3 regions of the Sphingomonas arabinosi genome follow, and region 2 is predicted to be linked to each of the others. Evidence: predicted binding sites of a transcription regulator. Region 2 holds the regulator's gene; each other region holds the start of a gene.
The links. Region 2 encodes LexA, which represses DNA repair genes until DNA is damaged. Its sites were predicted from a motif close to GTTCCNCNCTTGTTCT; they were not measured.
Positions count from the first base shown of each region.

Region 1: U1708_RS02655 (ribonucleoside-diphosphate reductase subunit alpha) is a predicted target of LexA. The motif match lies at 4,416-4,431, and genes of this name have one in related genera.
Region 3: uvrA (excinuclease ABC subunit UvrA) is a predicted target of LexA. The motif match lies at 3,951-3,966, and genes of this name have one in related genera.

Region 1 is NZ_JAXOJN010000001.1:576,319-583,154, forward strand. Features, by position in the region: gene U1708_RS02640 (ribonucleotide-diphosphate reductase subunit beta) at 626-1,681, opposite strand; gene U1708_RS02645 (hypothetical protein) at 1,743-1,946, opposite strand; gene U1708_RS02650 (DUF2171 domain-containing protein) at 2,018-2,278, shown strand; gene U1708_RS02655 (ribonucleoside-diphosphate reductase subunit alpha) at 2,418-4,304, opposite strand; gene U1708_RS02660 (hybrid sensor histidine kinase/response regulator) at 5,022-6,836, opposite strand, start outside.
Region 2 is NZ_JAXOJN010000002.1:540,219-547,054, forward strand. Features, by position in the region: gene trpC (indole-3-glycerol phosphate synthase TrpC) at 1-564, shown strand, start outside; gene moaC (cyclic pyranopterin monophosphate synthase MoaC) at 561-1,028, shown strand; gene U1708_RS05335 (energy transducer TonB) at 1,120-1,860, opposite strand; gene U1708_RS05340 (molybdopterin molybdotransferase MoeA) at 2,393-3,574, shown strand; gene lexA (transcriptional repressor LexA) at 3,643-4,317, shown strand; gene U1708_RS05350 (ComEC/Rec2 family competence protein) at 4,308-6,473, opposite strand; gene gltX (glutamate--tRNA ligase) at 6,564-6,836, shown strand, end outside.
Region 3 is NZ_JAXOJN010000009.1:85,722-92,557, forward strand. Features, by position in the region: gene U1708_RS14940 (beta family protein) at 1-1,033, shown strand, start outside; gene uvrA (excinuclease ABC subunit UvrA) at 1,046-3,940, opposite strand; gene U1708_RS14950 (hypothetical protein) at 4,108-4,632, shown strand; gene lpdA (dihydrolipoyl dehydrogenase) at 6,286-6,836, opposite strand, start outside.

The DNA.
Region 1 (6,836 bases), on a different contig from region 2:
TTTCTACAAATTCCGAGCCCAACGTGTAACGCTCTGTCCAAATGTGAGATATGCCAATCAATGTAGGAAGGAAAAAAATTGCTAGTGTGAGTATGCTAAATAGAGCAAGTGTAGTATATTTAATAACTGCAATTATTATGTTTGATTTAACCGATACAATGCCTTGGCCAAATGGTTCAGCCCATGCTTCGTCATTTGGAAAGCTTAAGTATATAAGCTCCGATTTTTCGATGTCTTTTGTATCACATGCAAATTTCAGTCGGCGGTCAAAATTCCGCGAGTCGCATGAGCGAATCATAGATACAATCGATAAAGAAAGTGAGCAGATACAAAATATATATAAGCCGTAAGGTATATCCTTTAAAGGATATCCTGCCACTGATAAGGTCTGACCGATACCCTCAGATCGCAGCATGTACAAAATAGAAAAACAGAGCGAAATAATCATCAGGCGATTTGCGCTCTTAGAGCTCAAGTTTCTCGCGTCAGCTAGGCGTTTAAGGCTCTCGTCTGAGTGTAATTCTGGGCAGCCACTATTGGGTAGCGATGCCCTGTACCAGTCGCGCAGTGCAGACCGTGTCGCTAAATTGTCATTTGCTTCCACGGTCCGCAAGCTACACGTCTATTATTCTGCTGCAACCCCCACATCACTGAACATATCACGAACCTCGCTCAGGTCCACATTAGCCGCAGGCCCCTTCTTCGCGGTCTGGCGCTTGTCGAACGAGTCCCAGACGTCGTTCCACTGGCCCTTGGTCGCGGCCTTCGAATACTCGGTCGCGCGCTGTTCGAAGAAGTTGGCGTGCTCGACGCCGTTGAGCATCGGGGCGAGCCAGGGCAGCGGGTGCTCGTCGATCATGTAGATCGGCTTCAGCCCGAGCTGGGTCATGCGCCAGTCGGCGATGAAGCGGATGTACTTTTTGATCTCCTTGGGGGTCATGCCGTTGACCGGGCCCATCTCGAAGGCGAGATCGATGAAATTGTCCTCGAGGCGGATCGTCGTCTGGCAGACGTCGGCGATGTCGTCCTTGACCGCCTTGGTCAGGCACTGGCGCTCCTGACAGAAGGTGTGGAACATCTTGATGATGCCCTCGCAGTGGAGGCTCTCGTCGCGGATCGACCAGGTGACGATCTGGCCCATGCCCTTCATCTTGTTGAAGCGCGGGAAGTTCATCAGCATCGCGAACGACGCGAACAGCTGGACGCCCTCGGTAAAGCCGCCGAACATGGCGAGCGTGCGGGCGATGTCCTCGTCGTTGTCGACGGTGAACTTCTGCATGTAATCATGCTTTTCCTTCATCTCGGCATATTCGAGGAAGGCGCCATATTCGCTTTCGGGCATGCCGATGGTGTCGAGCAGATGGCTGTAGGCGGCGATGTGGACCGTCTCCATGTTGCTGAACGAGGTCAGCATCATCTTGATCTCGGTCGGCTTGAACACGCGGCCGTACTTCTCGTGGTAGCAATCCTGCACCTCGACGTCGGCCTGCGTGAAGAAGCGGAAGATCTGCGTGAGCAGGTTGCGCTCGTGGTCGCTGAGCTTCTGCGCCCAATCGCGGCAATCCTCGCCCAAGGGCACTTCCTCGGGGAGCCAATGGAGCTGCTGCTGGCGCTTCCAGAACTCGAACGCCCAGGGGTATTCGAACGGCTTGTACTGCTTGGAGGCGTGAAGGAGGGACATGGGGTAAGCCTTTCGGGAATGGGTTTTATATCGGGAAACTGGGGGAATCAGGTCGCGGGTTTCATGTCTCGGTGCTCCATTGCCACATCGCGGCGGCGGACATGGCGAGGACGATCGCGCCCGAGGTGAGCATGATGCCGATCATGCGGAACGCGTAGGTCTGTTGCTCGGTGACGCTCGGGCTGCGCAGACGGAGCAGCATCGCGGTGCCGACGATTCCGAGCACGCCCGCGACCACGAACATGATAGCTGAACCATATGTCATGCGGCGAACTCGCATGACGTGCGTTGAGATGCCGAGCCCCGTATCGGGGAACCCACCACAGGAGAACGACCATGGTCGATGCAACCCAGATCCAGGAACATGCCGAAGTCATCGGCGCGGACGGCGTCCATGTCGGCACCGTCGACAAGGTCGAAGGCAACCGCATCAAGCTGACCAAGAAGGACTCGGGCCCGCAGGTCGTCGAGGGCAAGGGCCGCCATGAAGGGCATCATCACTTCATCTCGCTCGGGCTGGTCGCGGATATCGAGGACGGCAAGGTCCGGCTTTCCGCCAACGCCGACGTGGCGGTGACGTTCGAAGAAGAAGCCTGATCCTCCAGCGGCGCGTGTCGTACGCGCCGCCGAGACTGCCTGGACCCCGGTCCGCTTCGCACGGGCCGGGGTTCGTTGCGTCAGGCGCGCCCCGGTCCGTGTTTCACGGGCCGGGGGCACCTGTGGCAGCCGAGGCGCCTTACTGGCAGGCAAGGCACTCATCGTAATCCTTCGACTCGACGTCGATCTGGCGCAGGTCGATGGTGTTGTCGGCCTCGACCCCGCCGGCGAACCCGGCGCGCTGGACCGACTTCGAGCGGAGGTAGTAGAGCGACTTGATGCCGAGCTCCCACGCGCGGAAGTGGAGCATGAGCAGGTCCCACTTTTCGACGTCGGCCGGGATGAACAGGTTCAGCGACTGCGCCTGGTCGATGTAGGGGGTGCGATCCGCCGCCAGTTCGAGCAGCCAGCGCTGGTCGATCTCGAAGCTCGTCTTGTAGCAGTCCTTTTCCTCGACCGAGAGGAAGTCGAGATGCTGGACCGAGCCGCCCTGCTCGAGGATCGAGTTCCAGACCGCGTCCGAGTTCTTCGACTTCTCGCTCAGCATCTTTTCGAGGTACGGGTTCTTGATCGAGAAGCTGCCCGAGAGCGTCTTGTGCGTGTAGATGTTCGCCGGGATTGGCTCGATGCACGCCGACGTGCCGCCGCAGATGATCGAGATCGACGCGGTCGGTGCGATCGCCATCTTGCAGCTGAAACGCTCCATCGCGCCGACATCGGCGGCATCGGGGCAGGGGCCGCGCTCGATCGCGAGCTGCATCGAGGCTTCGTTAGCCTGGCTGCTGATGTGCTTGAACATCCGCAGGTTCCACGACTTCGCCATCGCGCCCTCGAACGGGATGCCGCGTGCCTGGAGGAAGCTGTGGAAGCCCATCACGCCGAGCCCGACCGACCGCTCGCGGCCGGCGGAGTAGGCGGCGCGTTCCATGCCGGGCTCGTGGCGGTCGATATAGTCCTGCAGGACGTTGTCGAGGAAGCGCATGACGTCCTCGATCAGGCCCTTCTCGTCCTTCCACTGATCCCACGTCTCGAGGTTCAGCGACGACAGGCAGCAGACCGCGGTACGCTCGTTGCCGAGGTGATCCTTGCCGGTCGGCAGCGTGATCTCGGAGCACAGGTTCGAGGTCGAGACCTTGAGGCCGAGTTCGCGGTGATGCTTCGGCATCGCCTTGTTCACGTGATCGGCGAAGACGATGTACGGCTCGCCGGTCTGGAGGCGGGTCTCGACGAGCTTCTGGAACAGCGAGCGCGCGTCGACGGTGGCGCGGATCGCCTGATCCTTCGGCGAGCGGAGATGCCATTCGTCGCCGTTGCGCACGGCTTCCATGAAGTCGTCGGTGATCAGCACGCCGTGGTGGAGGTTCAGTGCCTTGCGGTTGAAATCGCCCGAGGGTTTGCGGATTTCGAGGAATTCCTCGATCTCGGGATGCGAGACGTCAAGATACACGGCGGCCGAACCGCGGCGCAGCGAGCCCTGGCTGATCGCTAGCGTCAGCGAATCCATGACGCGAACGAACGGGATGATGCCGCTGGTCTTGCCGTTGAGGCCGACCGGCTCGCCGATGCCGCGGACGTTGCCCCAATAGGTGCCGATGCCGCCGCCGCGCGAGGCGAGCCAGACATTCTCGTTCCAGGTGTCGACGATGCCGCCGAGGCTGTCGGGAACCGAGTTGAGGTAGCACGAGATCGGCAGGCCGCGACCTGTGCCGCCGTTCGAGAGAACGGGGGTGGCTGGCATGAACCAGAGCTTCGAGATCGCATCGTAGAGGCGCTGGGCGTGGCCGGCGTCGTCGGCATAGGCCGAGGCGACGCGGACGAACAGGTCCTGATAGCTCTCGCCGGGCAGGAGGTAGCGATCCTTGAGCGTGTCCTTGCCGAATTCGGTGAGGAGCGCGTCGCGGCTGTGATCGACCTCGACCGGGTAGATCTGTGCGCGCACGGAGTGGCTGTCCTGCGCCTGGCGCGGCGCCTTGGGGGCCTCGGCTTCAGGCGTGGCAGTGGTTTGTTCGATCGTGTCTGTGGTCATGTCGCTATCCCGGCTGCTGTCTCTGAAATCCATCGAAACCGCTCCTAGTGTTCTGTATTCGTTCGAATCGGCGTCATGTCGCCATGCTACCATCGGACGGCCCCTAACGGGAGAACAAAAAGTGACCATCGCGGCGGTGGAAGGCGCGCTTACGGTCATATCGCATATGGCTATGCGAGGGTTGTTCTACCAGCGATTGGGTCCGCCCCCGAACGCAACCCCAAGAGATTGTGCCAAAGCGCGAAGAGACGCAAGGGGGTGTGGGGGTGGTTCGGGGCTCGGTTCGTCGCGTTCACGTGCGGGTTGGACGAGCGGGATATTCGCGACGCGTGGAGTTCTGCGGGGTTCGCGAAGCGCAAGGGGGCGAAGGGGGAACGAAAAATTATTTAAGGGCGGGAAGTGGCAAATGTTGCTTTGTGGGGGGGGTACGAGGGGGGGTCGATTTTTCGTTAGGTGCCGTCGCTTCTAGCTCCCCCGCTGAGGCGGGGGCCCAGGAGTCACGAACGTCGTCCTGCTTGATTCCTGGGCCCCCGCCTTCGCGGGGGAACGGGATGGGGCGGCTCCATCTCCTACTTACCATCCGAGCATTACCCCGGCGGAGGCCGGGGCCCAGTTGGGGGACGTTGCTAACCGAGCGCGGCGTGTTATTACTGTGACCTCTCCAACTGGGCCCCGGCCTTCGCCGGGGTGGTGGTGATTGGGTGGGGGTGTTCTGCCTCAGCCCCCGATCATCGTCCGGATCTGCGTTGCGAGCGCTTCCATCGCGAACGGTTTGGTGATCATCGACATTCCCGGTTCGAGGAAGCCCGATGCCAGCGCGGCGTTTTCCGCGTAGCCCGTCATGAACAGCACGCGGAGGTCGGGGCGGAGTGCTCGCCCCGCATCCGCAACTTGACGCCCGTTCAATCCGGGGAGGCCGATGTCGGTGACGAGCAGGTCGATACGGTCCATCGTCTGCAGCTTGTCGAGCCCGGCGGGACCGTCATGCGCCTCGACCGCCTGATAGCCGAGTTCGCCCAGCACCTCGACGATCAGCGACCGGACCACCACGTCGTCCTCGACCACCAGCACGATCTCGCCCGCGTCGGTGACGTGCTCCTGGGTCAAGCCTGGAAGCGCCTCGTCCCGTTCCGCCACGCCGTAGTGGCGCGGCAGATACAGCTTGATCGTCGTGCCTTGGCCGACCTCGCTATAGATCCTCGCATAGCCTTCGGACTGGCGCGCGAAGCCGTAGACCATCGACAGGCCGAGCCCGGTACCCTGGCCGAGCGGCTTGGTCGTGAAGAACGGCTCGAACGCCTTGGCGATGGTATCGGCGGACATGCCCGTGCCGGTGTCGGACACGCAGACGCAGACGTAATGGCCGGGCCGGACATCGCGCTGGCTGGCGGCGAAATGGTCGTCGAGTTGTGCGTTGCGGGTCTCGATCGTCAGCGTGCCGCCGTGCGGCATCGCGTCGCGTGCGTTGATGGCGAGGTTCAGCAGCGAATTCTCGAGCTGGTTAGGATCGCACAGCGTCGTCCAGAGCCCCGTCCCGAGCACCATCTCGAGTTCGATCTGCTCGCCGGTCGTGCGACGGATCAGGTCCTCCAGCGATGCGACCAGCGGATTGACCTTCACCGGGCGCGGATCGAGCGGCTGGCGGCGCGAGAAGGCGAGCAGCCGGTGGGTGAGTGCCGCGGCGCGATTGGCGGCGGCCGTAGCGCCTGAAATAAAGCGGTCGAGTTCGCCCACGCGGCCCTGCGCGACGCGGCGCTGGACGATCTCCAGGCTGCCGGTGATGCCTTGCAACAAATTGTTGAAATCGTGCGCGATGCCGCCGGTGAGCTGGCCGACCGCCTCCATCTTCTGCGCCTGGCGGAGCGCCTCCTGCGCCTCGACCAGTTCCTGAGTCCGATCGCGAACGCGCTGTTCGAGGTCGGCGTTGAGCGATTGCAGGTCGCGTTCGAGCATCTTGCGATCGGTGACGTCCGCGCCCTCGACGAAGATGCCGACGACCGCGCCGGTCGCGTCGCGGATCGGCTGGTAGACGAAATCTAGATAGCGATCATCGACCGAACCGCCCGGCGCGGCCTGTACCGCGTAGAGCATGCCGGACGCGGTAAACGGCTCTCCGGTTGCGTAGACATGGTCGAGCAATTCGAGAAACCCTTGTTCGACCGCGTCGGGCAACGCCTCGGCGACGGTGCGGCCAAGTACCTCGCGGTGGCCGACGAGCTTGCTGTAGCCGGGGTTGGCCAGTTCGAACCGGTGCTCGGGCCCGCGCAACATCGCCATGAAGGTCGGCGCCTGCGCGAACATCTGGCCCATCCGCTCGCGTTCGTCGCGCAATGCGCGCTCCGCCACGACCCGTTCGGTGCTTTCGTAGGTCGAGCAGAACATGCCTGCGACCGCGCCGCTCTCGTCCCGCACCGGCGAGTAGGAGAAGGTGAACCACGCCTGCTCGTCATAGCCCTTGCGATTGGTGACGAGAGGCAGGTTCTCGAAGAACGAGGCTTCCCCCGCGAGCGCCTTGTCGACCAGCGGGCTGAT
Region 2 (6,836 bases):
CCCGTCGCCCACGCCCGCGCCTATGAAGCCGGGGGCGCCGCGTGCCTGTCCGTGCTGACCGACGAAAAGTGGTTCCAGGGCTCCGACGCATACCTGACCGCCGCCCGAGACGCAGTCTCGATCCCGGTCCTGCGGAAGGATTTCATGGTCGACCCGTGGCAGTCGACCGAGGCACGCGCGATCGGCGCCGACTGCATCCTGATCATCGTCGCCGCGCTCGACGACATCCAGATGGCCGAGATCGAGGCCTCCGCGCTCGAATGCGGGATGGACGTGCTGGTCGAGGTCCATGACGCGCACGAGATGGAGCGCGCGCTGCGGCTCAAGTCGCGGCTGATCGGCGTCAACAACCGCGACCTGCGCGACTTCACCGTCGACTTCCAGCGCACCTACGACCTCGTCGGCAAAGCGCCCAAGGACTGCACCTTCGTCGCCGAGAGCGGCCTCACGACCCGCGCGGAACTCGACGCGATGGCCGAGCACGACATCCGCTGCTTCCTGATCGGCGAAGCGCTCATGCGCCAGGACGACGTCGAAGCCGCAACGCGCGCTCTCGTCGGATGACCGGCCTCACCCACATCGACGAAGCCGGCGCGGCTCGCATGGTCGACGTCGGCGGCAAGGCGGTCACCGCGCGCGAAGCCGTCGCCTCCGGCCGCATCACCATGTCCACCGAGGCCGCCGCGGCGATCGGCGCCGGCACCGCGAAAAAGGGCGACGTCCTGGCCGTCGCGCGCGTCGCCGGCATCATGGCCGCCAAGCGCACCAGCGACCTGATCCCGCTATGCCACCCGCTCCCGCTGACCAAGGTCGAGATCGACCTCGTCGTCGACGAAACCGGCGTAACCGCCACCGCCACCGCCTCGACCGAAGGCAAGACCGGCGTCGAAATGGAAGCGCTCACTGCCGCAACGGTCACGCTCCTCACGATTTACGACATGGCCAAGGCCATCGACAAAACAATGGTCCTCTCAGACATCCGCGTCCGAGCAAAGAGCGGCGGCAAATCCGGCAACTGGACCGCGTAAAAAAACCCTCTCCCTAGAGGGGAGAGGGAGAGACGCCGAAGGCGGCGAAGGGTGAGGGCAAGCCAAGCAAAGCGCGCTCGGCTAAAGCCCCTCAATCCCCATCCATAGACCAGTCGTGACTCTCCACGATGGTAGACTCCACCGGTCGCCCCGCCGCATCCAGCGAAGGGTCATACCGAAACCGCTGCTCGATCAGCCGGCACGTGAGATCATCCAGCACCCGGCTCCCGCTAGACCGCGTCACCCGGCACCGCGACACCCGCCCATTGGTCTGAACCAGATACCGCACGAACACCCGCCCCCGGATCCCCGTCTCGGCGGCCTCGCGCGGATAATCCGAGTCCCGCAACCGCCCGCTGCGCCACTCCGGTGGTGTTTCCTCACCCCCACCGCCGTCGCCATCGCCATACCCCCCGCTCCCGGTCCCATTACCGATCCCGCCACTCCCGGTCCCCGGCCCGCGAACGTTCGAAGCCCCCGAAGTCGCCTCCGCCCCCACCCCAGCCTTCTCCGCCACCACGACAGGCGGGGGCACGACGATCGGCACGATCGGCGGCGGCGCCACCACCTCGGTAGCCTTCGACTTCAGATTAGGCGGCGACGCAGCCCCCTCGGGCTTACGGCTAGGCGACGGCCGAGGCCTGACCTTCTCCTCGGGCGGCGGTGGCGGAGGCGGCGCAGCATCGAACACCTTCAACGCATCGGTAACCGCCGCCGGCATCGTCACCACCAGCCCCGACAGCAGCGCATAACCAAGCATCCCCGGCAGCAGCACCGCACCCACCGCCGCCCCGATCCTGTCTTTCGCCCGAGGCGTATAGCGTGTCATCATGCTGATCTGGTGTCTCTTTCCTCCAAACAAAGCCCCGCGCGCCATGAACGCGCGCTGGCCGAGCACCCAGAGGACCCGATCACGGACCAACCCACATCCGTCATCGCAGAAGAAGCGCGCCGCCCACCCAAATAAAATACCACCCCGGCGAAGGCCGGGGCCCAGTTGGGAAAGCCGAGGCAATAACGAGCGACGTCCGCCCAACACTTGTTCTCCCGCGAAGGCGGGGACCCAGACTGGACTCCCGCCTTCGCGGGAGAACAAGGAGGCGGTAACTAACGTATGATATCGATCGAGCCAGACTGCTCGCTCGCCGAGCCACCAACGCCCCTAGCGGGCCCGCACCCCACACCCGCTAACCCAACAACACCTGTCCTACACACCAGACCCATGGCAAAGCACGGAACATACCCACGCACCCTGCGCTTCCCCCATACGAAACCGCCCCAAGGCGCAAACCGCCAAACTGCTCCCAGCGTCTATACTTCCTATACTTCACTTTTCAGAAACGCCCGAAAACAGAGTCTTACGCATGACCCTAGTCCCCGTCGCCGAAGCCCAGACCCGCCTCTTCGCCATGGCCCCCCGCGTCGGCAGTGAGGCTGTGGCTTTACGCGAAGCCGCCGGCCGCTGGGCCGCAGAGGACATCCTCGCCCGCCGCACGCAGCCCGCCGCCGACCTCTCGGCGATGGACGGCTATGCGATCCGCTTCGAAGACCTCCCCGGCCCCTGGAAAGTCATCGGCGAAAGCGCCGCCGGCCGCCCCTTCACCGGCAAAGTCGCCCCTGGCCAGGCCACCCGCATCTTCACCGGCGCCGCGGTGCCCGACGGCGCCGACACCGTCATGGTCCAGGAAGAAGCCGAACGGGACGGCGCAACGCTGATCCTAGCCGGCGAAGGTCCGCCGACATTCGGCCGCAACACCCGCCGCAAAGGCCTCGACTTCTCGACCGGCACCCGCCTGATCGCCGCCGGCGACCGCCTCAGCCCCGCGCGCATCGCCGTCGCCGCGACCGGCGGCCACGGCAGCCTCACCGTCAACCGCCGCGTCCGCGTCGCCGTTGCCGCCACCGGCGACGAACTCGTCCCCCCCGGCTCGACGACCGACGGCGTCGCACTGCCCGAATCAAACGGCATCATGTTGGCGGCAATGCTCGCCGACATGCCCGTGGACATCGTCGACCTCGGCATCCTTCCCGACAATCTCGAAGTCCTGCGCGAGGCCTTTGCCAGCGTCCAGGCCGACCTGCTGGTCACCACAGGCGGCGCCTCGGTCGGCGACCACGACCTGGTCCGCCCCGCAATCGAGGCGGCCGGCGGCTCCATCGATTTCTGGCGGATCGCACTGCGCCCCGGCAAGCCGATGATGGCTGGCCGGATCGGCGAGATGATGGTGCTCGGTCTCCCCGGCAACCCGGTATCCGCGTTCGTCACCGCAACGCTGTTCGTGAAGCCGGTCGTCGCGCACATGGCCGGTGCGCGCGACCCGCTCCCCCAGTCGACCCACGCGCTGCTCGGCGAAGACCTCCCCGCCAACAATGCCCGCACCGACTATCTCCGCGCCGAACTGCGCGACGGCAAGGCCTATGCCTCGACGATCCAGGACAGCTCGATGCTCCTCACGCTCGCCCGCTCGACCTGCCTGATCGTCCGCGCCGGCAATGCGCCGGTGGCACGGACAGGCGAATCGGCGGAAATCCTCGTTATCGCGTGATACGGACGCTTGACGGCGTTAATTATGTTCCATAGAAGTTCCCAGTCTGTTCCGGACGGAGAACCGCCATGCTCACGCGCAAGCAGCACGAACTCGTCTGCTTCATCAACGATCGCCTCAACGAAACCGGCGTCTCGCCGTCGTTCGAGGAGATGAAGGATGCGCTCGACCTCAAGTCGAAGTCAGGCGTCCACCGTCTGATCAGCGCGCTCGAGGAGCGCAACTTCATCCGCCGCCTGCCGAACCGCGCGCGCGCGCTCGAAGTGCTGCGCATGCCGGAGCGTGCGGAGAAAAAGGCGCCGTCGAAGGCGTCGAACGTCAAGGCGGCCCCCACCGCCGCCACGCCACAACCGGCCAACGACGTCATCGAGATACCCCTCCATGGCCGCATCGCCGCCGGCGTCCCTATCGAGGCGTTCGAAGGCAGCACGATGCTAGCCGTCCCCGCCGCGCTGCTCGGCACCGGCGAACACTACGCGCTCGAAGTCTCCGGCGATTCGATGGTCGAAGCCGGCATCCTCGACGGTGACTACGCGCTGATCCGCCGCACCGAGACCGCCCGAGACGGCGAGATCGTGGTCGCGCTGATCGAAGACAGCGAAGCCACCCTGAAATACTTCCGCCGCGAAGGCGCCATGGTCCGCCTCGACCCGGCCAACCGCGCCTACGACCCCCAACGCTACGCCCCCGCGCAGGTTCGCGTCCAAGGCAAACTCTCCGGCATCCTCCGCCGCTACGACTGAACCGCTCCATCGCGGAGCCGAGCGTGCCGCGAACTGAACGAGCGCGCGGCACGCTCAAGAACAGGCGGATCGCGCCAGGAATGGCGATCGCCCGCATTCAGTATCGTTACGACCGTCCCCGTCCTCAAGGTCAGCGCGACCCCGCCCGTCCGTCGCAGAACGCGGCGATCCAGCTTCAGCCACCGAGGCACGCAACGTTTCGGCAGACCGCGTTCGCTGACCACGACGTCAGCGCTGCGACAGGCGGCGATCAGTTCGCCGATCGGCACCATATAAGCGCTGCGGGTCGCGAGGATCCGCCACATCCTTCCCCGAGCGGCGATATCGGTGACGCATAGATCATGACTACATCGAGCGTCGAGCTGATCCGCGAGCAACAGCGGCTCGCCATCCACCCCGCCATTCTCGGCGAGCATGTCCCGCGTATAGTCCCCAGCCCGATCACGCAGCATAGCCAACCCCGCCGCCGTCCGCACCGCAACATGGCGACCGTCACCCGTAACGAGAACGTCAGGCGCCGGCGTCGTCAGCGCCCAGATCGCTCCGGCCACCAGCGGCAGCAGTCCCAATCGCCGCAACCGCGTCCGCCACAATGCAATCCAAATCCCTCCAACGACCATCAGCGCAAACGCCGCCGTCGGCATCGCCGGCAAGGACCGCACCGAACCGGGGGCGCCAGCGACGATATGTGCAAGCCACAAAAGCACATCGAGCGAGCGCTGCACCAGCCACCAGATCGGCGCGCCCAAGCCGCCGGCGTCGAGCAGCAACGCGAGCGCTTCCAACGGCATCACGACGAATGTCGTCAACGGAATCGCGACGATGTTGGCGAACGCCCCGTACAGCCCGGCCTTGTGGAAATGATACACCGCGATCGGCATCAGCGCGAATTCGACCAGCAGCCCCGTCAGCAACAACGACGCGACGCCCCGCGCCAGCTTGCGCCCTCGCCCCTCGTCATGCGGCCCGAAGAACGCGCGGATCACCGGATGTTCGTGCAGCGCCATGATCGCGGTGATCGCCGCGAACGACAGTTGGAAGCTCGGCCCCGCCGCCGATTCGGGCAACACCAGCATGACGCACGCCGCCCCCGCCGCGACGAGCCGCAACGTCATCGCCTCGCGCCCCATCGCCAGCGCCGCCAGCACGAGCAGCGCCGCGACGCAGGACCGGATCGTCGGAACCTGGCTGCCAGTCAGCAACGTATAGCCGATAGCTGCCGCCGCACCCGCCAACGCGGCAATCACCGGCAGTCGCGCGTGCAAGGCCAGCCACGGACTGAGCGCCAGCAGACGCAACACGATCAGCATTGTCGCCGCCACCGCCGCAGTGATGTGCAATCCGCTCACCGACAGCAAATGCGCGAGACCCGCCCGACGCATCGCCTCCGAATCCTCCTCGCTGATCGCGCCGACGTCGCCGGTCGCAAGCGCTGCGGCGATTCCGCCCGCGCTGCCATCCAGCCGCGATACAATATGGTGCGACAGCGCGACGCGGATGCCGGCCCCCGATTCGCTCGGCCTTGTCACGACCACCGGTGCGAAGCCACGCCCGGTCGCACCGATCCCGCCGAACCATGCGACGCGCGCGAAGTCGTAGGCGCCCGGCACCGCGGGGAGCGGCGGTGGCATCAGCCGTGCTCGCAACTGGATGACCGCCCCCGTCCCCAGCAGCTTCGGCGCATCCGCTTCCGCCAGATTGACGCGGACGCGGTACGGCAAGGCGACCGGCTGCCCGCCGGTCTCCACCCCCTTCCCCACCGGCAATACCGTCAGCCGCACCAGCTTCCGCGCCACCAGTGGCTCGATCGCCTCGACCTTCGCCGAGAAAATTGCGATCGTCGGACCGCCCAGAACCGGCCGCGCCACCCATTCCGACCGCGCCCAGATCAACCCGAGCCCCAGCGCCGCCGTCAGCAACCCGATCGCCAGCGCGCGCGCCGCACGCCCGCCCTGCCCCACGGCCAGACATGCCAACCCGCCTGCGACCAACAGCAGCACCGCGACGCACCACGCCGCCGGGTCCGGCAACGCGAACCACAAAGCGATCCCGCCGCCCAGCATCACCGGCAGCCACAACACCAGCTGGTCGCGCTCTGCCTCCAGCCAGCGCTCCACGGCCAGCCCGACGATAGCCCCCCATCGCGGCACGCCCATTTGTCGCCGCCAAGGACGCATGCTAGGGGCGGCGACGGCTGTCATGGCCATCGTTTCTCCATTGTTTCATCAGTCTGGGAGCACCCGCGGTTGGGCGCAATATCTGATACGGGCACCGCCAATCCGGCCGCACCCGTGGTTACCCGTTTCGCTCCGTCGCCGACGGGGTTCCTGCATCTCGGCGGCGCGCGCACCGCGCTGTTCAACTGGCTGTTCGCAAAGGCGAACGGGGGTAAGTTCCTATTGCGGATCGAGGATACCGACCGGGTCCGCTCGACCCAGCCGGCGATCGACGCGATCATCGACGGGATGCGCTGGCTCGGGCTCGACTGGGACGGCGACGTCGTCATGCAGTTCGCCGGC
Region 3 (6,836 bases), on a different contig from region 2:
CCTGCTTCATGCACGCTTGGCAGAAATGCGCGCCCTACGCGAACTTCCTACAAATACGAAGAACGCTATCTTCCCTGTCATTAAGATCCGCCCATGGCTTAACGCAAGAACTTTGGCAAAAGTGTTCGATGTCATACAGGAAGCGGTCGGCGACCGAGCATATGGCCTCGATCTAGATGATTCCCGAAATATTGCGAACGCCCAAAGGCAGGCATACCAAGAGTTTTCTCGACTTTTCGATTCCTCGGATGGCTACTCTCAGTATTACGAATGCGTTGCAAGATCAAACAATATAGTTCCCGTATTACGCCTTTCTCCGCTGGACCTTCAACTAGAGCGCCAGATAGATCACATAGAGAACTTAGATCGCGGCGTTGTCATTCGTGTTACCACTCAAGAGCCGGGGCAATTTTTAGAGATTGCAAGTTACTGCCTATATCGCAACATTCGAAACGTTTTATTCGTCTTCGATTGCGGATGGCGGACCGATGTTCTAACACAATCGGCAACGTGCGCCGGCTTACTAGAATCGCTGATGGACGTATCTGAACATTTTGAGGTCGTTGTTGCGGGAAGTAGCTTCCCACAGTCATTCTCGGGGCTCGGTGAGCGGTTTGACATCCCCGTTGCGGAAAGACTTCTATTTCAAGAGGTTCGAAGAAGCGTAAACCGTGGATCTCTGACATACGGCGACTGGGGAAGCACTCGTCCCCCCACTGCCCCAGTTCCTATGAGAAACATACCCAGGATCGATATCGCGCGCGGATTAAACTGGACCTCTTGGCGGAGTGTTGACGGCGAAACATACGCAGATGTTGCAGAGCGAGTTATTGAAGACGCCGAATGGGATGGGAATATTGGAGTCTGGGGAGAATATATGATTCAAAGTACTGCAGAGGGCCTCGATCCCGCAGTCCGCTCACCAGCGATGGCAGCTGCAGTTCGCGTTAACCTTCACATGCATATTCAAGCCAATTACGACAACCCACAGGGGCTCGCGGTGCAAGACGAGCCTGTGGGAGATGACCTCTAAGGCTCAACCTGCTCACTCCGCAACCACCCGCTTCTCCAACAACGGCGCCAGATACTTCCCCGTAAAGCTACCCTTGGCCTTCGCCACCTTCTCCGGCGTCCCCTCCGCGACGATCTCGCCGCCCTTGACGCCGCCTTCCGGACCCAGGTCGAGGACCCAGTCGGCGGTCTTGATGACGTCGAGATTGTGTTCGATTACCACCACCGTATTGCCTTGCTCGACCAGCGCGTGGAGGACTTCCAACAACTTGCGCACATCCTCGAAGTGGAGCCCGGTGGTGGGTTCGTCGAGGATGTAGAGCGTGTTGCCGGTGGCGCGGCGCGAGAGTTCCTTGGCGAGCTTGACGCGTTGCGCTTCGCCGCCCGAGAGCGTCGTCGCCTGCTGGCCGACCTTGACGTAGCCGAGGCCGACCTCGACCAGCATCGCCATCTTGTCGCGGATCGGGGGGACCGCCTTGAAGAACTCGGCGGCGTCCTCGACCGTCATGTCGAGCACGTCGGCGATCGAATGGCCCTTGAACTTCACCTCGAGCGTCTCGCGATTGTAGCGCGCGCCGTGGCAGACGTCGCAGGTGACGTAGACGTCGGGGAGGAAGTGCATCTCGATCTTGAGCACGCCGTCGCCCTGGCACGCCTCGCAGCGGCCGCCCTTGACGTTGAAGCTGAAGCGGCCGGGCTTGTAGCCGCGCGCCTGCGATTCCGGCAGGCCGGCGAACCAGTCGCGGATCTGCGTGAAGCTGCCGGTGTAGGTGGCAGGGTTGCTGCGCGGGGTGCGGCCGATCGGCGACTGGTCGATGTCGATGACCTTGTCGAGATACTGGAGGCCGGTGATCTTGTCGTGCTTGCCCTGGACGATGCGCGCGCCGTTCAACTCGCGCGCGGCGGCGGCGTAGAGCGTGTCGATCGTGAAGCTCGACTTGCCCGAGCCGGAGACGCCGGTGATGCAGGTGAAGGTACCGAGCGGCAGGCTGGCGGTGACGCCGCGCAGGTTGTTGGCGACGGCGTTGTGGACGGTGAGCTTCTTGCCGTTGCCCTTCCGGCGCGTGGTCGGGACCGGGACTTCGCGCGTGCCGTTGAGATAGTCGGCGGTGATGCTGCCCTTCGACTTGAGGATCTGCTTGAGAGTGCCTTGGGCGACGACCTGGCCGCCGCGGACGCCGGCGCCGGGGCCCATGTCGATGATGTAGTCGGCGGTGCGGATCGCGTCCTCGTCATGCTCGACGACGAGCACGGTGTTGCCGAGATCGCGCAGACGGCGGAGCGTCTTGAGGAGCATGTCGTTGTCGCGCTGGTGCAGGCCGATCGAGGGCTCGTCGAGGACGTAGAGCACGCCGGACAGGCCGCTGCCGATCTGCGACGCGAGGCGGATGCGCTGGCTTTCGCCGCCGCTTAGCGTGCCGGAGGTGCGGTCGAGGTTTAGGTAGTCCAGGCCGACATTGTTGAGGAAGCCCAGCCGCTCGACGATCTCCTTGAGGATGCGTTCGGCGATCGCGTTCTGCTGGTCGCCGAGATGCTGCGGCATGTCGGTGAAGAACTGGAGCGCGTCGACCACCGAGAGATGCGTGGCGTAGGAGATGTCCTTCATCGCGATCTTGACCGCGAGCGCTTCGGGTTTCAGGCGCGCGCCGCCGCAGACTTCGCAGGGGGCGGCGGACTGGTACTTGCTGAGTTCCTCGCGCATCCAGGCGGAGTCGGTCTGGAGCATGCGGCGGTTGAGGTTGCCGATGACGCCCTCGAACGGCTTCGAGACGTCGTATTTCTTCTTGCCGTCGATGAAGGTGAGCGTGACGGGCTTGCCCTTCGAGCCGTGCAGGATGGTGCTCTGGACCTCCGGCGGGAGGTCGGACCAGGGGGTCTCGATGTCGAACTTGAATTCGCGCGCGAGGCTGCCGAGGACCTGCATGTAATAGGGCGACGGCGGGTTTGATTTCGCCCAGGGGACGACCGCGCCCTTCTTGATGCTGAGCATGTGGTTGGGGACGACGAGGTCTTCGTCGAACAGCAGCTTCTCGCCGAGGCCGTCGCAGGCCGGGCATGCGCCTTGCGGGGCGTTGAACGAGAACAGGCGCGGCTCGATCTCGGAGATGGTGAAGCCGCTGACCGGGCAGGCGAATTTCTCTGAGAAGACGATGCGACCATCGGGGGCGTTGTTGCCGAGGATTTCCGACTTGGGGGTGTGCGGCTCGACCGGATCGGCGGGGTCGACATAGGCTAGGCCGTCGGCGAGTTTCAGCGCGGTTTCGAAGCTCTCAGCCAGACGCGTGGCTATTTCGCCACCGACGACCAAGCGGTCGACGACGACTTCGATGTCGTGCTTGTACTTCTTGTCGAGCGCGGGGGCTTCGTCGATGTCGTAAATCTCGCCGTCGATGCGGACGCGCGCGAAGCCGGCCTTCTGCCACTCGGCGAGCTCCTTGCGGTACTCTCCCTTGCGGCCGCGGACGACGGGGGCGAGCAGGTACAGGCGCGTGCCTTCGGGGAGCGCCATGACGCGGTCGACCATCTGCGACACGGTCTGCGCGGCAATGGGCTCGCCGGTGGCGGGGGAGTACGGGATGCCGACGCGCGCCCAGAGCAGGCGCATATAGTCGTAGATCTCCGTGACGGTGGCGACGGTCGAGCGCGGGTTGCGGCTGGTCGTCTTCTGCTCGATTGAGATCGCGGGCGAGAGGCCTTCGATGTGGTCGACGTCGGGCTTCTGCATCAGTTCGAGGAACTGGCGGGCATAGGCGGAGAGCGATTCGACGTAGCGGCGCTGGCCCTCGGCGTAGATCGTGTCGAACGCGAGTGAGGACTTGCCTGACCCGGAGAGCCCGGTGATCACCGTGAGCGTGTCGCGGGGGATGTCGATGTCGACGTCCTTGAGGTTGTGCTCGCGCGCGCCGCGTACGGAAATCTTGGTCAGCATGAGGCGGTGTGTTCCATATTTGTTCGGGTGCGGCAAGCCTTGTGCGGCGCCGTCAGGTCGGTTGCAGAGATGGGTAACGCGGGTGCCGAACGAAAGGGGGCATTGTGGCGCGGGCCGGCGATACTTACATGGTGTATTGGATAGACAATACAGTTCTGGAGCGTGACATGGGCAAAAAGAAGGACGAGCGGAAGCGCCGCGAGCGCGAGGCTGAGCGGGCCGCCAGCGGTGGGTGTGGGCATGAGCATGGCGGCAAGCATGACGGCCGGAAGCATGATGGCGCCAAGCATGGCCGGAAGCATGATGGCGCGACGCCTTTTGCGGGGATCGCTGCGGCGGTCACCCGGCAGTTGGGGACGCCGGCCGGGCGGCAGGTGGTCGCGGCTGGATTGATGATGGCTGCGGCTGCGATCACGAAGCAGGATGCGAAGACCGCCGGGCGTGCTGGGCACCCTGCCCCGCCTGAACCGCCGGTGACGCCGGAGACGTCGGCAGCCCCTGAGGCTGGCGCGAAGCCTTCGTCGGACGAGCCTGCGGCCAATCCCTATGCCGGGGCTGCGCCGAAGCCGCCGCGTGGGGAGGCGCCACCGTTGCCGCCTGAAATGGCCAAGGTGATCGGCACGGTTACGGCGGGACTGGAGACGCTGTTCGCCGGGTTCGGCAAGCCGCGGAATGGTCCGCCTAAGGTTTGATTTTTGGTGTGCCCGGGGGGGGCAGTTTCGCTGGAGCGATGATGTAGTGCAACGCGCCGTTCGTCGCACGACCTAGACTGATATCCTCCCGGCGATACACGTCATGGGGGCACCACTCCGGCGGAGGCCGGGGCCCAATTGGGAAACGGCGATGACGTAGGGCGGCGCGCCGTTACTGCGGCCTTTCCAATTGGGCCCCGGCCTTCGCCGGGGTGGTGCTTTTGGTAGGATGGGTCTGTGGCCAATCCCTGTGCGGGGGCCGCCTCGGAACCGGCGCGTTGTGACGCACCACCCTTGCCGCCTGAAGCGGAATGGTGCGCCTGAGGTTTGACGATGGTGTGCTGGGCGGCGGCGGCCGTTTCGTTGGCGCGATGGCTGTAGGGAACGCGTTGGTCGTCGCACGCTCTGGGCTGGTTTCCTCCTGGCAATACATTTCAGATTGGCACCACCCCGGCGGAGGCCGGGGCCCAATTGGGGAACGGCGATGATGTAGGGCTACGCGCCGTTACTGCAGCCTTTCCAATTGGGCCCCGGCCTTCGCCGGGGTGGTGCTTTTGGTTCTGGTTGGATGGGTGGCCTTGAGAGAGGCTGCTAGCGAGGACCTGATCGGTGGTCTCTCTTGGCCTCCCCCTCCTAGGATCGCTTGGGCTTGGCATCCGGCAGCCGTACTCGGGGCTGGTCGGTCCGCTCGGGCGTGAGGGGGTTAAGCAGAGCGGAGTGCACGAGGCACGGGGCACCAGGCACTAGGTCGCCCTACACCTTTGACTGCGCGCCCTCATATCGTCCTTCCCCCGTCATCCCGACGGACGCCGGGACCCATGGTTGCGGACCGGGTAACGGTGGCGCGGTATCGCCGGGTCCGTCGTAACCGTGGGTCCCGGCGTTCGCCGGGGTGGCGGGTGGGGATCATGATCCTCTTGCGGTTCGCGTTACACCTTAAACCACGCGCCCTCATGATCACCCTTCCCCCCGTCATCCCGGCGGACGCCGGGACCCATGGTTGCGGACCGGGTAATGGTGGCGCGTGATCGCCGGGTCCGCCGTAACCGTGGGTCCCGGCGTTCGCCGGGATGACGGATGGGGGCGCCGGGTGGGGTTTTGGAATGGTGCGAGGCTTGAAGCTGACTGTGGTTACATCTGCTTCCTACCTTCGCCCCGCCGCACCGCTCACCGCTCACCCTTCACCCTTCACCCTTCACCCTTCACCCTTCACCCTTCACCCTTCACCCTTCACCCTTCACCCTTCACCCTTCACCCTTCACCCTTCACCCTTCACCCTTCACCCCTCGCTCCGCACCCGCGCCGTTCGCCGTTCGCCGTTCGCCGTTCGCCGTTCGCCGTTCGCCGTTCGCCGTGCAAACGCAGAGAGGGCGCCGGTGGATTACCACCGACGCCCTCCAGAAATTCAGCTTAGCCGTGGCTTGGCCGGACAGGGGCAAAGCCCCCGTCGTCGGACGCGGCTTTCGGCCGCGCCGGCCGGTCCGACCGCTGATTGCTCGGCCGTAGCTGCGCTACGGCCTTTGCGCGGTCGTACCGTGGCTTGGCCGGACAGGGGCAAAGCCCCTGTCGTCGGACGCGGCTTTTGGCCGCGCCGGCCGGTCCGACCGCTGGGTGCTCGGCCGTAGCTTGCGCTACGGCCTTTGCGCGGTCGTACTAGATATGAATCGGCTTGCCCTGTACCGCCATAGCCGCTTCCTTGATCGCCTCGGCATGCGTTGGATGCGCGTGGCACGTGTAGGCGATGTCTTCGCTGGTCGCGCCGAATTCCATTGCGATGGCGGCTTCGGCGATCAGCGTGCCGGCGAGGCTCGAGACGATCCAGACGCCGAGGACGCGGTCGGTCTTGGCGTCGGCGATGATCTTCACGAAGCCGTCGGTGTCGCGGTTGGTCTTGGCGCGGCTGTTGGCGGCGAACGGGAACTTGCCGACCTTGATGCCGCCCGATTCTGCGGTCTTTTCCTTGGCAGCCTCTTCGGTGAGGCCGACGCCGGCGATCTCGGGCATCGTGTAGACGACGCTCGGGATGATGTCCTCGTTGACGATGCCGGTCTGGCCGGCGATGTTTTCCGCCACCGCGACGCCCTCGTCCTCGGCCTTGTGCGCGAGCATCAGGCCGGGGATGCAGTCGCCGATCGCCCAGACGCCGTCGACCTTCGTGCGGAACGAGTGGTCGGTTTCGATCTGGCCGCGCTTGTTGAGTTCGA